DNA from 4 places in the Bacillus sp. TCT6 genome. Region 2 is predicted to be linked to each of the others. Evidence: riboswitches for the same ligand, from Rfam matches in the RefSeq annotation. Region 2 holds a riboswitch; each other region holds the start of a gene.
What was found. A riboswitch is a leader RNA that binds a small molecule or an ion and turns the genes downstream of it on or off. The one in region 2 is predicted to bind S-adenosylmethionine.

Region 1: another riboswitch for S-adenosylmethionine. It lies ahead of metK (methionine adenosyltransferase); the one in region 2 lies ahead of AC0ONG_RS14940 (hypothetical protein).
Region 3: another riboswitch for S-adenosylmethionine. It lies ahead of AC0ONG_RS23780 (methionine ABC transporter ATP-binding protein); the one in region 2 lies ahead of AC0ONG_RS14940 (hypothetical protein).
Region 4: another riboswitch for S-adenosylmethionine. It lies ahead of AC0ONG_RS29755 (ABC transporter permease); the one in region 2 lies ahead of AC0ONG_RS14940 (hypothetical protein).

What each region holds. Positions count from the first base shown of each region.
Region 1 covers NZ_JBVYHX010000001.1:4,408,503-4,411,637, forward strand. The annotation lists gene AC0ONG_RS22575 (hypothetical protein) at 25-204, shown strand; gene AC0ONG_RS22580 (hypothetical protein) at 211-390, shown strand; gene metK (methionine adenosyltransferase) at 432-1,631, opposite strand; SAM riboswitch class I at 1,801-1,922, opposite strand; gene pckA (phosphoenolpyruvate carboxykinase (ATP)) at 2,151-3,135, shown strand, end outside.
Region 2 covers NZ_JBVYHX010000001.1:2,930,118-2,933,252, forward strand. The annotation lists partial or broken gene AC0ONG_RS14920 (TIGR00366 family protein) at 1-13, shown strand, start outside; gene AC0ONG_RS14925 (hypothetical protein) at 54-407, opposite strand; gene AC0ONG_RS14930 (NAD(P)H-dependent oxidoreductase) at 404-979, opposite strand; gene AC0ONG_RS14935 (SWIM zinc finger family protein) at 1,003-1,392, opposite strand; gene AC0ONG_RS14940 (hypothetical protein) at 1,656-1,913, opposite strand; SAM riboswitch class I at 2,014-2,112, opposite strand; gene AC0ONG_RS14945 (hypothetical protein) at 2,244-2,435, shown strand; gene AC0ONG_RS14950 (YwiC-like family protein) at 2,466-3,135, opposite strand, start outside.
Region 3 covers NZ_JBVYHX010000001.1:4,608,916-4,612,050, reverse strand. The annotation lists gene AC0ONG_RS23795 (toprim domain-containing protein) at 1-254, shown strand, start outside; gene AC0ONG_RS23790 (thioredoxin family protein) at 258-566, shown strand; gene AC0ONG_RS23785 (hypothetical protein) at 719-1,063, shown strand; SAM riboswitch class I at 1,189-1,296, shown strand; gene AC0ONG_RS23780 (methionine ABC transporter ATP-binding protein) at 1,477-2,502, shown strand; gene AC0ONG_RS23775 (methionine ABC transporter permease) at 2,495-3,135, shown strand, end outside.
Region 4 covers NZ_JBVYHX010000004.1:24,873-28,007, forward strand. The annotation lists gene AC0ONG_RS29745 (hypothetical protein) at 1-461, shown strand, start outside; gene AC0ONG_RS29750 (DUF3951 domain-containing protein) at 478-693, opposite strand; SAM riboswitch class I at 863-968, shown strand; gene AC0ONG_RS29755 (ABC transporter permease) at 1,105-2,022, shown strand; gene AC0ONG_RS29760 (ABC transporter permease) at 2,040-3,044, shown strand; gene AC0ONG_RS29765 (ABC transporter ATP-binding protein) at 3,001-3,135, shown strand, end outside.

The DNA.
Region 1 (3,135 bases), 1.5 Mb from region 2:
AAATAAATTGGAGGTCTACATATTATGGAACTATATAAAAAATTAACAACAACATTTATCCTCTTATTCATCGCTTCAATCACTGTCGGCTTTTCCTTAAAAGGCGCAATTCCATACGCTACATTAGTAAGCATTATATTCGCGACACTATTTTTACTAAGCAGTGCCTTTTGCGCAAGTAAAGCACGTCAAATGAACGGTTGATTACATATGTTCCAGAAGAAACCCACCCTTTGTAAATCATGTAAAAAGGAAATACAAACGTATGAAAAGGCTTGGATTCATATGCCATTTCCAGCAAGTGGCATGACTAATATGAAAAAGTATATTGAGCTAGATGGAGAAGTATATTGTAGTTCATGTATTCAAATTGTAAGTAAAACGAAATAAAAAAAGCTTTGCGCTCACCGCGCAAAGCTTTTTTTCATATATTATAGACCAGCTTGCTCTTTTAAAGCTGCAGCTTTGTCTGTACGTTCCCATGAAAGATCTACATCAGTACGTCCGAAGTGGCCGTAAGCTGCTGTTTGTTTGTAAATTGGGCGACGTAAGTCTAGCATTTTAATAATACCAGCTGGGCGAAGATCGAAGTTGTTACGAACTAGTTCTACTAGTACGTCTTCAGATACTTTACCTGTGCCGAATGTATCAACTGAAATTGATACTGGTTGTGCTACACCGATTGCGTATGCAAGTTGTACTTCTGCTTTGTCAGCAAGACCAGCTGCTACGATGTTTTTCGCAACATAACGAGCTGCATATGCTGCAGAACGGTCAACTTTTGTTGCATCTTTACCAGAGAATGCACCGCCACCGTGGCGAGCGTATCCACCGTAAGTATCAACGATGATTTTACGTCCTGTTAAGCCAGCATCACCTTGTGGTCCACCAATTACGAAGCGACCAGTTGGATTAATGAAGAATTTCGTTTCTCCATCCATTAATTCTGCTGGTACTACAGCTTTAATTACGTGCTCTTTTAAGTCGCGATCGATTTCTTCCCATGTAACATCTGGGTGATGTTGTGTAGAAATTACGATAGTATCAACACGTACTGGTTTACCATTTTCATCATACTCAACTGTAACTTGCGTTTTTCCATCTGGACGTAAGTATGATAATGTATCATCTTTACGTACTTCAGTTAAACGGCGAGCTAATTTGTGAGCAAGCGAGATTGGAAGTGGCATTAATTCTTGTGTTTCATTACATGCAAAACCAAACATTAAACCTTGGTCTCCTGCACCAATTGCCTCAATCTCAGCGTCAGTCATTTGACCTTCGCGTGCTTCTAGCGCTTGGTCAACACCCATAGCGATGTCAGCAGACTGCTCATCGATAGATGTTAAAACAGCACAAGTTTCTGCATCGAATCCGTATTTTGCGCGTGTGTAACCAATGCCTTGAATTGTTTCACGAACGATTTTCGGAATATCTACGTAAGTAGAAGTCGTAATTTCCCCCGCTACCAATACTAAACCAGTTGTTACAGTTGTTTCACAAGCTACACGTGCATTTGCGTCTTTTGATAAGATCGCATCTAAAATTGAATCAGAAATTTGGTCACAAATTTTATCTGGATGTCCTTCAGTTACAGACTCAGATGTGAACAGATGACGTTTTTTTGTCATGTGGTAAACCTCCCTACAGTAATTGTATATATTGTACGGAACTCATCCTTAATTTGCCACAAACTGCGACATACATTTATTCTCCCACACAAGCATACAGAAAAACCTTTCCTACTTTACATAGAGGAAAGGTTTAATTTGCTACTTGCATACTGCTTTTTGCCCTTCGCTCTTATCGTTCGAGACCTGTAGCCTCGCACAGGTTTTAGCACCTATTCACCTGCATTTATCAATACAAGTGAGGTTGCTGGGCTTCATCGGGCCTGTCCCTCCGCCAGCTCGGGATAAGAGAGTATCCGTCCCAACCTATACTAAAGAAATGATATTCATTTGTCAATTAATATTCACATTTTCCTGAAAGTTTTTCTCAATACGCCTAAAATGAAATATTAATAGGGAAATAATACATTCACACAAACAAAAAGAAATAAATAGTATACATTATTTATATAATTGTGTTATACTCTTGTTGGGGATTACGAGAAATATTTCATTAAATGAAAAGGATGGTATATAAATATGAGTACTGTGAATGTCCAAATTGGTTTACACGAATTATTGAACGGAAGCAATGCACAGATTCAACTAAGTGTTCCGCAATTAGTGGAAAAAGTATTAATGCGAAATGAAGGGAAATTAACTTCTACTGGTGCCGTTTCTGCTTCAACAGGAAAATATACAGGACGTTCTCCTAAAGATAAATTTATTGTGAAAGAAGCATCGGTTGCTGACAAAATTGCTTGGGGAGCTGTGAACCAACCGATTTCTGAAGAACATTTTAATAAATTATATACTAAAGTTTTAGAATACTTAAAAGAAAAAGAAGAGTTATTCGTCTTCAAAGGATTTGCAGGCGCTGACCGCAATTACCGCCTACCAATTCAAGTTATTAATGAATATGCATGGCACAATTTATTTGTACATCAATTATTCATTCGTCCAACTGAAGAAGAATTAACAACTCATGAGTCAGGGTTCACAATTGTTTCTGCACCGAATTTCAAAGCTGATCCAGCTGTTGACGGTACAAACTCTGAAGCATTCATTATGGTTTCATTCGAAAAACGTATTGTACTAATTGGTGGTACAGAATACGCTGGAGAAATGAAAAAATCAATCTTCTCTATTATGAACTTCTTACTACCTGAACAAGATATTCTTTCTATGCATTGCTCTGCAAACGTAGGTGAAGAAGGTGACGTAGCACTATTCTTCGGTTTATCTGGAACAGGTAAAACAACTTTATCTGCTGATCCAAACCGTAAATTAATCGGTGATGATGAGCACGGTTGGTCTGATAACGGTGTATTCAATATTGAAGGCGGTTGCTATGCAAAATGTGTAAACCTTTCTCACGAGAAAGAACCACAAATTTTCGATGCAATCAAATTCGGATCCGTTTTAGAAAACGTTATCATTAATAACCAAACGCGTATCGCAGACTACAACGATACTACTTTAACAGAAAATACTCGTGCTGCATACCCTATGCATGCGATCGACA
Region 2 (3,135 bases):
CTTATTTATTTAAACGAAAAGCTAGTTTTATACTAGTTTTTTTACATAATAAATCATTTATTTCCCATGCAATTTATAACTGTATTCCACTCTACGTCCTTAAGATGTAATGCCTCAAACGCAAAAAAATCTTCACACACTTTTTCAATTAGATATGGATTTTCCCTCAAAAAATTCCACTGTAATACTTTAGGAAGAAAATGCATTTCATATTCTTTACTTCCCCGTACTACCTCATCAACTTCTCTTTCACAAATTCCTCTTATCAAGTAGTCATTTCTTAACTCAATTTGAATTTGTTGAAATGTATCGCTGCATTTTTTCAATTGAAGTAAACGCGTAACATACTTCCGAAAAAGTTCGCCATCATACTGAACACAGTTTATAATACGGTCGACTTCATTCATAATGTACGAGCCTTTTCTTCTATTTGTAATAACCATTTTTCACGCTTTGATACTTTACTCGTTTTCACAGATTGAAACACTGACCGTTTTATATCGCGAATGCCACAAAAACGTAAAACACCTCTCTTCATCATAATCCAATCTGCTGATCGATATAACAATGCGACGTACCATAGAGGCGAGTCTAACGTATTAATAACCCACGCTTTTTTCCCTTGCAATAATCCTTTCGGCAGAACCCCTTCATATTTATAAGCAAATCCAGCTACGAAAATACGATCGATAAATCCTTTTAAAATTGCTGGCATCCCCCACCACCATATTGGATAGATGAATAAAAGTGTATCTGCTTCTTCTACTAACGTTCTGTACCGAGCTGTTTCTTCTTCATTTACTAAATCACGTCTTTTCTTCTCTTCATGAAATACGAGGACTGGATCAAATTGTTCTTTGTATAAATCAAGTACGGTAACTGAATGATTTGTTTCCTGTAGTCCTTTTTGCACATGATTTAAAATCGCCGCGTTAAAACTTGAAGGATTAGGATGAGCGTATACAATTAGTACATTCACTACATAACAACTCCCTCTATAAGTTAAAGTTTCCCCTTCTTTAACAACTTCTCTACAATTTGCACGTTTTTCGAACTTTGTAATAAACGGTTTAATACAGTAAGTAACTCTTCCTTTTCTAAATCTTTCAGTTTCTCTTTAACTGCACTCTCACCAGTGCCTTGAATATCATAAACAACTGCCGCCATACGTTTACAATAATTTTCATAGGGACACTCACAGTTACTTTCTGAAAAATCTTTGAGGTCGATAACGACTTCATAATTTCCTGCATTACCATTCACAAAAGCAAATACTTTATTATCATGTACTTCAACATCTTCTACATGTCCATCTTCATAATATTCATATCCTCTATCAATAATATATTTCGGAATATGCCTATATAGTTCTTTTATTAAATAAGCATACATAACAACACCTCTTCCTTTAATTCCCTTTTGACTTCTAGAGCCCCTGCATGTTATTCTAATAACTGTCAAATAGCAAGTCTATATGACAAAATGACTGACACCTATTCGGCGAAGGTGTCTCTTTTCATTTGCAGCCGATATGAATTGCCTCTTTCAGGCACATTCAATTTTTGACACTACACACTCAACACCATTCCCTGTATCAGGCTGCTTTAGCAGTCTTTTACTCTACATACTCCGTTATTTTAAGAAAAAAAGAGAGCTTAGCTCCCTTTTCTCGCCTTATACAATACCCCTTTTTCAGCATAGAGATATTCATCAGCTAATGTAATTTTCCCATCCAGTTTTAGTTCGTCTAATAATCTTGATAAATAAAATTGATGCAACATCTTTTTCGTGAATTTTCCTTCATGATGCGAAACGATATGTTCTTGAATATCTAATAATGATATCGGCTTATCTTGCTCTATCATATATTCATAAACTGTACTACGCAGTTTTACGTATTTTTCGAGTGTCACAGTAATGCGCAACCCCTTTCTTCTTAATATAAATTTTCGTAATCGGTTTTTTTGCAATAAAAAAACCTCTCCGATAAGAAGAAGTTACGTATATATCTTCGTCTTATCTCCCAGAACAAATATGTTCTGCTGGAATTAGCACCTGCATCGCGGTTGCTGGGTTTCATCGGGCCAGTCCCTCCACCTCTCTGGATAAGAAAATATTCACTTAATTCTTACTATACGTAATTCCACTTTAATTGTCAAACAAATATAATAAATATAACAAATTATATTTTCTTCCTTACTGTTCATACTACCCATATACGAACATGCAAGGAGGATTATGAAATGCATCAAAATGCTCGCGGATATGTACAAGATTCTTTTCAATCATTACAAGAAGCTAAAAATTGTTTAGAAGAAGCGCTCGAAACAGTTGAAAAAGATTTTAATCGCGCTCGTATTGAACAATCACTTTATGCTGTTGAACAAGCTATTCAACGTTGCGAGTACACCGTTCACATTTTAGAAAAAGATTAAAAACTTCCCATCTATTGATGGGAAGTTTTTTCAAATGGCATACTTCATAATTATTGCCGTTATGATTAAAAAATATACAGAATTAGCAATTTCTAAAATTCCTACTTTTATAATAGAAATTTTTTTGCCATACAACACAATTGCTCGAATGACACTTGGTATAAAAATAAGAGAACACCACGGATTAATCGCAAATACAATTATCGTTAATAAGATATGATATCCCCAAGATATAAGACGATACTTCGGGTTATTTTTTTCACGAATCATCGTTTTCACATAGAACGTACTACCTAAAAAGTATAAAAATGAAATAAGTGCAATGAATAAAGCTGTATGATCGATTTGCTTCATTGAAAAGTAATAACTAATTAACCCACCGATACAAAACACAATGATTGCACAAATATCATTTAATAGTGCTCTTTCATTTTTTTGACGGGCGTAATACATATTCACTATAAATAATGGAATCATTACTATTAAGAATAAAAGAATTCGCCACTCATATAATAAAGAAATCATCCCAAATAGGAACGCAATGCTGAAATAAACAATGGCAGCTTGTAAAAACTCTTTTTTTCGTCTTTGCTTTATGTACGTAAGAAATGGATACGTAGCTAAATAGATAAAAAACCACGCTAAAAACAATGGAATATGATAAATAGTAGGTTTCCCAAGTATGACACTTAATAAAAAA
Region 3 (3,135 bases), 1.7 Mb from region 2:
GTACAAATGGTACAATTGGTTTATCGAAAATGGATGAGCTCGTTGATCAGTTTTTTGATAAGGAAGTGTATGTGCTAGTAGATGCTGATGATGCTGGAGAAAAGTTAAGGAAACAATTTCGAAAAGAATTTCCGCAAGCCGAGCATATCTATATTGATCGCTCATACCGAGAAGTGGCAACTGCGCCATCTACACACTTAGCAAATGTATTATGGGGAGCCGACATTGACGTTTATACAGAATATTTACGGTAAGGAATGATAGAAGTGATTGATTGGACAGGAGCCGAAGCTACATCCCTAATAGAGAACGAAGAAAAAACAGTGTTATATGTATATACTCCAATGTGTGGAACATGCCAATTAGCAAAAAAGATGTTAACAGTCGTTGAGATGACAATTGAAGAGTTGAAAATTGGGATGTTAGATTTAAATTATGCTCCACATTTAGCAAAAGAGTATGGGATTGAAAGTGTACCTTGTTTACTTGTTTTTGAAAATGGGACACTGATGAAGAAGATATACGCATTTCATTCGGTTGAATATTTATATACGGAATTAAAGTAGGCGGCAAAATTTTTGCCGCCTCGACATATTTCTTGGGAAATATGTCGAGATGCAGGATGGATACAGTATTTGTCGAGCGAAAATAACAGGATTGCTCTTTAGTGAGAGGGAATGGTATGTAATAGAAAGTGATATGAAGGATGTGATTTAGGGTGAGATTATATTCTTTGCTTCAATCATTTGTAAATTACGCTAATGGTCAATATCATTTAGAGCCGCTTTTAAGACGAGAGGAAAAAACTGTTAATTTCCGTTTGGGAGATGAAAGTTGTTCGTTACAAATTTCAAGAGATTATATAGAGCTGGTACATGAGGAAAGAGGAACGGAACAAATCATTTGCTTAGACGAAAAGGATATAGAACAATTGGTTAATGGAAATGTACGATTGCAAATGTTAATGAACGATGGACGTGTACAATATTCGGGAACGTATCGAACGATGCTATTAGTCGAATCGATGTTTCATATATGTAAACCGATGTCAGTAGGTGCTTAAAATTCTGAAGGTTCATTTTTTGCGAAAATTTCTGTTGACATGGTGTTTGGATATTGATACAATTCAATTCATAAAATATAGACAATTTCATAAATTACAAATCAGACGAAAATTGAATCTGATTTCTCTTATCAAGAGAGGTGGAGGGACTGTGCCCTGTGAAGCCCGGCAACCGTCAACTTATGTTGAAATGGTGCCAATTCCTGCAAAGCAAATGCTTTGAGAGATGAGAGAGAGGGATAATGTTGTTATATACGCACATAAACCTTTCTGCTTCTCTAAAGCAGAAAGGTTTTTTTATTGTTTGAATGTGGAGGACATTCAAACAATAAAAGTAGTGATAACGGTGGACTACACGCATTAAACATAAAAAATTGCGGAGTCGACCTAAACAAAAAAAGGGGTGATACATCATGATTCTATTAGAGAATGTAAAGAAAATATATAAAGCAAAAAGCGGTGATGTCACTGCTGTAGATAACGCCAATTTAAAAATAGAAAAAGGCGAAATATTTGGTGTTATCGGATATAGCGGCGCTGGGAAAAGTTCTTTAATCAGATTGTTTAATCAGTTAGAAAAACCGACTTCTGGCCAAATTACAATTGCGAATCGTGTTATATCAACAATTACAGGAAGTGAACTTCGTAAGGCAAGGCAAGAAATCGGAATGATTTTTCAACACTTCAACTTACTTTGGTCACGAACTGTACGTGAAAATATTGAGTTTCCACTTGAAATTGCAGGTGTTGATAAAACGAAGAGAAGAAAACGTGTTGATGAATTAATTCATCTTGTCGGATTAGAAGGAAGAGGAGACGCGTACCCATCTCAGCTGAGCGGGGGACAAAAACAACGCGTTGGGATTGCAAGAGCATTAGCTAACAACCCACAAGTACTTTTATGTGATGAAGCAACGTCGGCTCTTGATCCAGAAACGACAGATCAAATTTTGGATTTACTATTAGACATCAATAAGCGCCTTGGTTTAACAATTGTACTCATTACACATGAGATGCACGTAATTCGAAAGATTTGTAATCGAGTGGCGGTAATGGAGAGAGGAAAGATTGTAGAAACGGGTCCAGTACTTGATGTATTCCGTAATCCGAAGCAAGATATTACGAAACGATTTGTACAGCAGTTAACAGATTCTGAAGATACAAATGAAATGATTGAAAGTTTAATTGAAAAATATCCAGATGGAAAAGTAATTCGTTTGCAGTTTATTGGTGAGGCTGTAGAAAGACCAGTGCTTCAACGATTGATGCAACGCAGTGATATAGAAGTTAGCATTTTGCAAGGAAATATCGCACAAACGAATAACGGTTCTTACGGTAGTTTAGTTGTTCATTTAAATGGTGAGGAAACAGCGATCCAGCAAGCAATAGAAGGAATTCATCAAGATCAAGTAGAGCTGGAGGTGATTGCACATGGATAAGTTACTCGCAAATGTTGATTGGAATCAAATGTTAGAAGCAACGGGTGAAACGTTATATATGACGGCAATCGCAGCTCTTGCGACATTTGTTTTAGGACTAATTTTAGGATTGTTACTCTTCATGACAGCAAAAGATAATTTATGGGAAAACAAATCAATTAATACGGTGATTGGAGCATTCGTAAATATATTCCGTTCTATACCGTTCATCATTTTAATTATTTTATTAATCCCATTCACAAAGATTCTTCTTGGAACAATTCTTGGAGCAAGTGCAGCGCTGCCGGCTTTAATTATTGGAGCGGCACCATTCTACGCGAGAATGGTTGAAATCGCACTTCGCGAAATTGATAAAGGTGTAATTGAAGCTTCAAAAGCAATGGGAGCAAAAACAAGCACAATTATTTTGAAAGTGTTAATTCCAGAATCGTTACCAGCATTAGTATCTGGTATTACGGTTACGACAATTGCTTTAGTAGGATATACAGCAATGGCGGGAGTTGTTGGTGCTGGTGGCCTTGGAACACTTGCTTACTTAGAAGGATTCCAAAGAGGAAATAACGATGTAACAATCGTTGCGACAATTTGTGTGTTACTAGTTGTATTTTTAATTCAGTGGATTGGTGATAGTTT
Region 4 (3,135 bases), on a different contig from region 2:
TTCTAGCAGGATGTAATGGAAATAAAGATACGAAAGAACCGAAAGAAAAGGTAGAGCAATCTACTGAACAAACAGAAGAGATGAAAGAATACCTTGCAGTACATGAAAAATACGATATAAAAATGAATAAAGAAATTAATAAAGCACTGCAGTTATTTGAAGTGGCAAAAGAAAAGGGCGGTAAGGAAATAACGAATGCAACATATAAAGAAGACGTGCAAAAGGTAACAACGAGCATGTTAGAAGATATTGATCATATACGTAAAGAAATTCGTGTTCCGAAGTCGAAAGAGCAAGAACATGAGGTATATGTTGGTTTCTTGAATGAATCAGAACAAGCGATGAAAAAATTACAGAAGTTAGCTAAAGAAGAAGATTCATCGTTGATTCGTGATATAGAAATTAACTTTGCAACAGCATCGACATACTATAAACGTTTTCAAGCAGAAACGAAAAAATAACCTTGCCTGTGCAAGGTTATTTTTTCTTCTTGCCATCTCTGTCTTCATCCTCAGATACTAATATTTTCTGTTCTTCGTGAAATTCGGAAATAGTTTGCCCGGTAATATTATCGAAAGGAGTATAAAAAGAAGTAATATGTTTCTTTTTAATAAAGAGTTTATAGGAGCCGATGATGACAAGTATAACGATTGTTAAGGGTAATCCTATAGTAGCAAGAAGTAAGGGGTCCATCTTATAACTCCTTTAACATCATTTCTTTTTATGATAAGCCGAAAACTGTAATTTCGATAAACGAATTAAAAACTGATTTTTCTAAATTTATCCAATTCGATTGACTTTTCAATTTTTCAGAATTATAATTCGAAATATACAATTTGAACCAAATAATAATATAGCAATTTACTTATCCAGAGAGGTAGAGGGACTGGCCCTATGACACCTCAGCAGCGGGTTCTGTAATAGGAACACCGTGCTAATTCCAGCAAGCAAGTCTTGAAAGATAAGTGATGGGCCTTTTTTTGTTAAGCCTTGATCTTATTTTTTAAGATCAAGGCTTTTTGTATTCTAAAAAGAGAAAAGGGAGTAATGGAAAAAGTACATTCATAAAACAAAGTAAATTCATGTGTTTAGGGGGTTATTGAAGTGTATGTAATTAAAAAATTATCGGTTATGGTGTTCACACTATGGGTTATTACGACAGTGACATTTCTAATTATGCATATTATTCCGGGAGATCCATTTTCATCAGATGCAAAAATCTTTCCTGAAGAAGTGATCCAAAACATGAGAGCGAAGTATCACCTTGATGAACCGTTATGGAATCAATATGTTGCTTATTTAGACGGTGTAGTTCATTTTGATTTTGGTGAATCGGTTCAATCAACCGGGCAAGGTGTATCAGAAATTATAACAACTGGCTTTGGTCCATCAGCAATTATTGGTCTACAAGCACTTGTTATTTCATTGTTAGTAGGAATTGCGGCAGGGACATTTGCTGCTCTATATCATGGGAGAGTAATTGACTATAGTGTGAGTTTGCTCGCAATTTTAGGTATTTCTATTCCAAGTTTTATTTTAGCACCACTATTTATACAAGTATTCGCTATCCAATTTGAGTTTTTACCAGTAGCCTCTTGGGGAACATTCGAACATACGGTATTGCCATCCTTTGCATTAGCGTTAGGGCCAATCGCAGTTATTACAAGGTTTGTTCGTTCTAATATGATCGAAGTACTGCAGAGTGATTATATTAAGCTAGCAAGAGCAAAAGGTATACCAATTAAGAAGATTATTATAAGACACGCTCTTCGAAATGCGATTGTTCCAGTACTTACATTTGTTGGACCGTTAATGGCTGGACTCTTAACAGGGACTTTCGTTATTGAAAAAATCTTTTCAATTCCTGGCCTAGGAAAATATTTTGTAGATAGTATTTTTAACCGAGACTATCCGGTGATTATGGGAACAACGATTTTCTATAGTGCATTATTAATTGCTTGTATTTTCATTACAGATATTATTCATCGCATTGTTGATCCGCGTATTCGTTCTATTACATAAGGAGGGGGGATATTTAAATGGGAGCTTATGAGATTAATGAACAGTTATTAACGAAAGAAGAGAAAAAAGAATTAACGATAAATAAAAATCAGCAAACAATTAGCAGAAAGAAAGAAGTGTTTCGTAAGTTTATATCGAATCCAATCGCAGTTTTAGGAACAGTGACGTTATTGCTAATTATTGTTTTCTCGCTTATTGGCGAAAGTTTAACTTCATTTACTGCGAGTGAACAAGTAAAAGAGGCAACAAATTTACCGCCGAGTAGTGAACATTGGTTTGGAACAGATGATCTAGGGAGAGATATTTGGGCACGTACTTGGGCTGGTGGGAAGATTTCACTAACAGTTGGATTAGTAGCAGCTGCCCTCGATATAGGGCTTGGTGTACTGATTGGTGGATTTAGTGGATATGTGAGAGGGCGTAATCGCCTTGGAACGTTAATTGATGAGTGGATTATAAGAGGAATTGAAGTATTATACGGCATCCCATATTTATTAATTGTTATTTTACTATTAATTGTTATGAAACCAGGTCTTTTCACCATTATTATCGCTCTTGCATTAACGGGATGGATTGGAATGGCTCGTCTCATTCGAGCACAAGTATTGTCTTTAAAACAAAGAGAGTTTGTTATTGCAGCAGAGCGATTAGGTACATCACATATGAAAATTATATATGGGCATTTAATTCCGAATTTAACAGGGATTATTATCGTAAATTTATCATTTACAATTCCAGCAGCTATTTTTTCAGAATCATTTTTAAGCTTTATAGGACTTGGAGTACAATCACCAGCGGCAAGTTGGGGGACGATGACGAATGATGCACTCGGGACATTATTGAGCGGAGAATGGTGGCAGCTATTTTTCCCGGCAATCATGATTGCACTCATTATGTTCGCATTTAATGCAATTGGTGATGGTTTGCAAGATGCGATTGATCCAAAAATCGTCAAACGGAATCGAAAGGAGAAAAAACATGGCACAGCTCTTATCTTTAGAAAACGTAACATTGACCGTTGAAAAAGAGAATAGTAAGCAAGCAATTGTGAAGCATGTTTCCTTTTCTATTAATGAAGGTGAAATCGTTGCACTTGTAGGAGAAAGTGGTTCA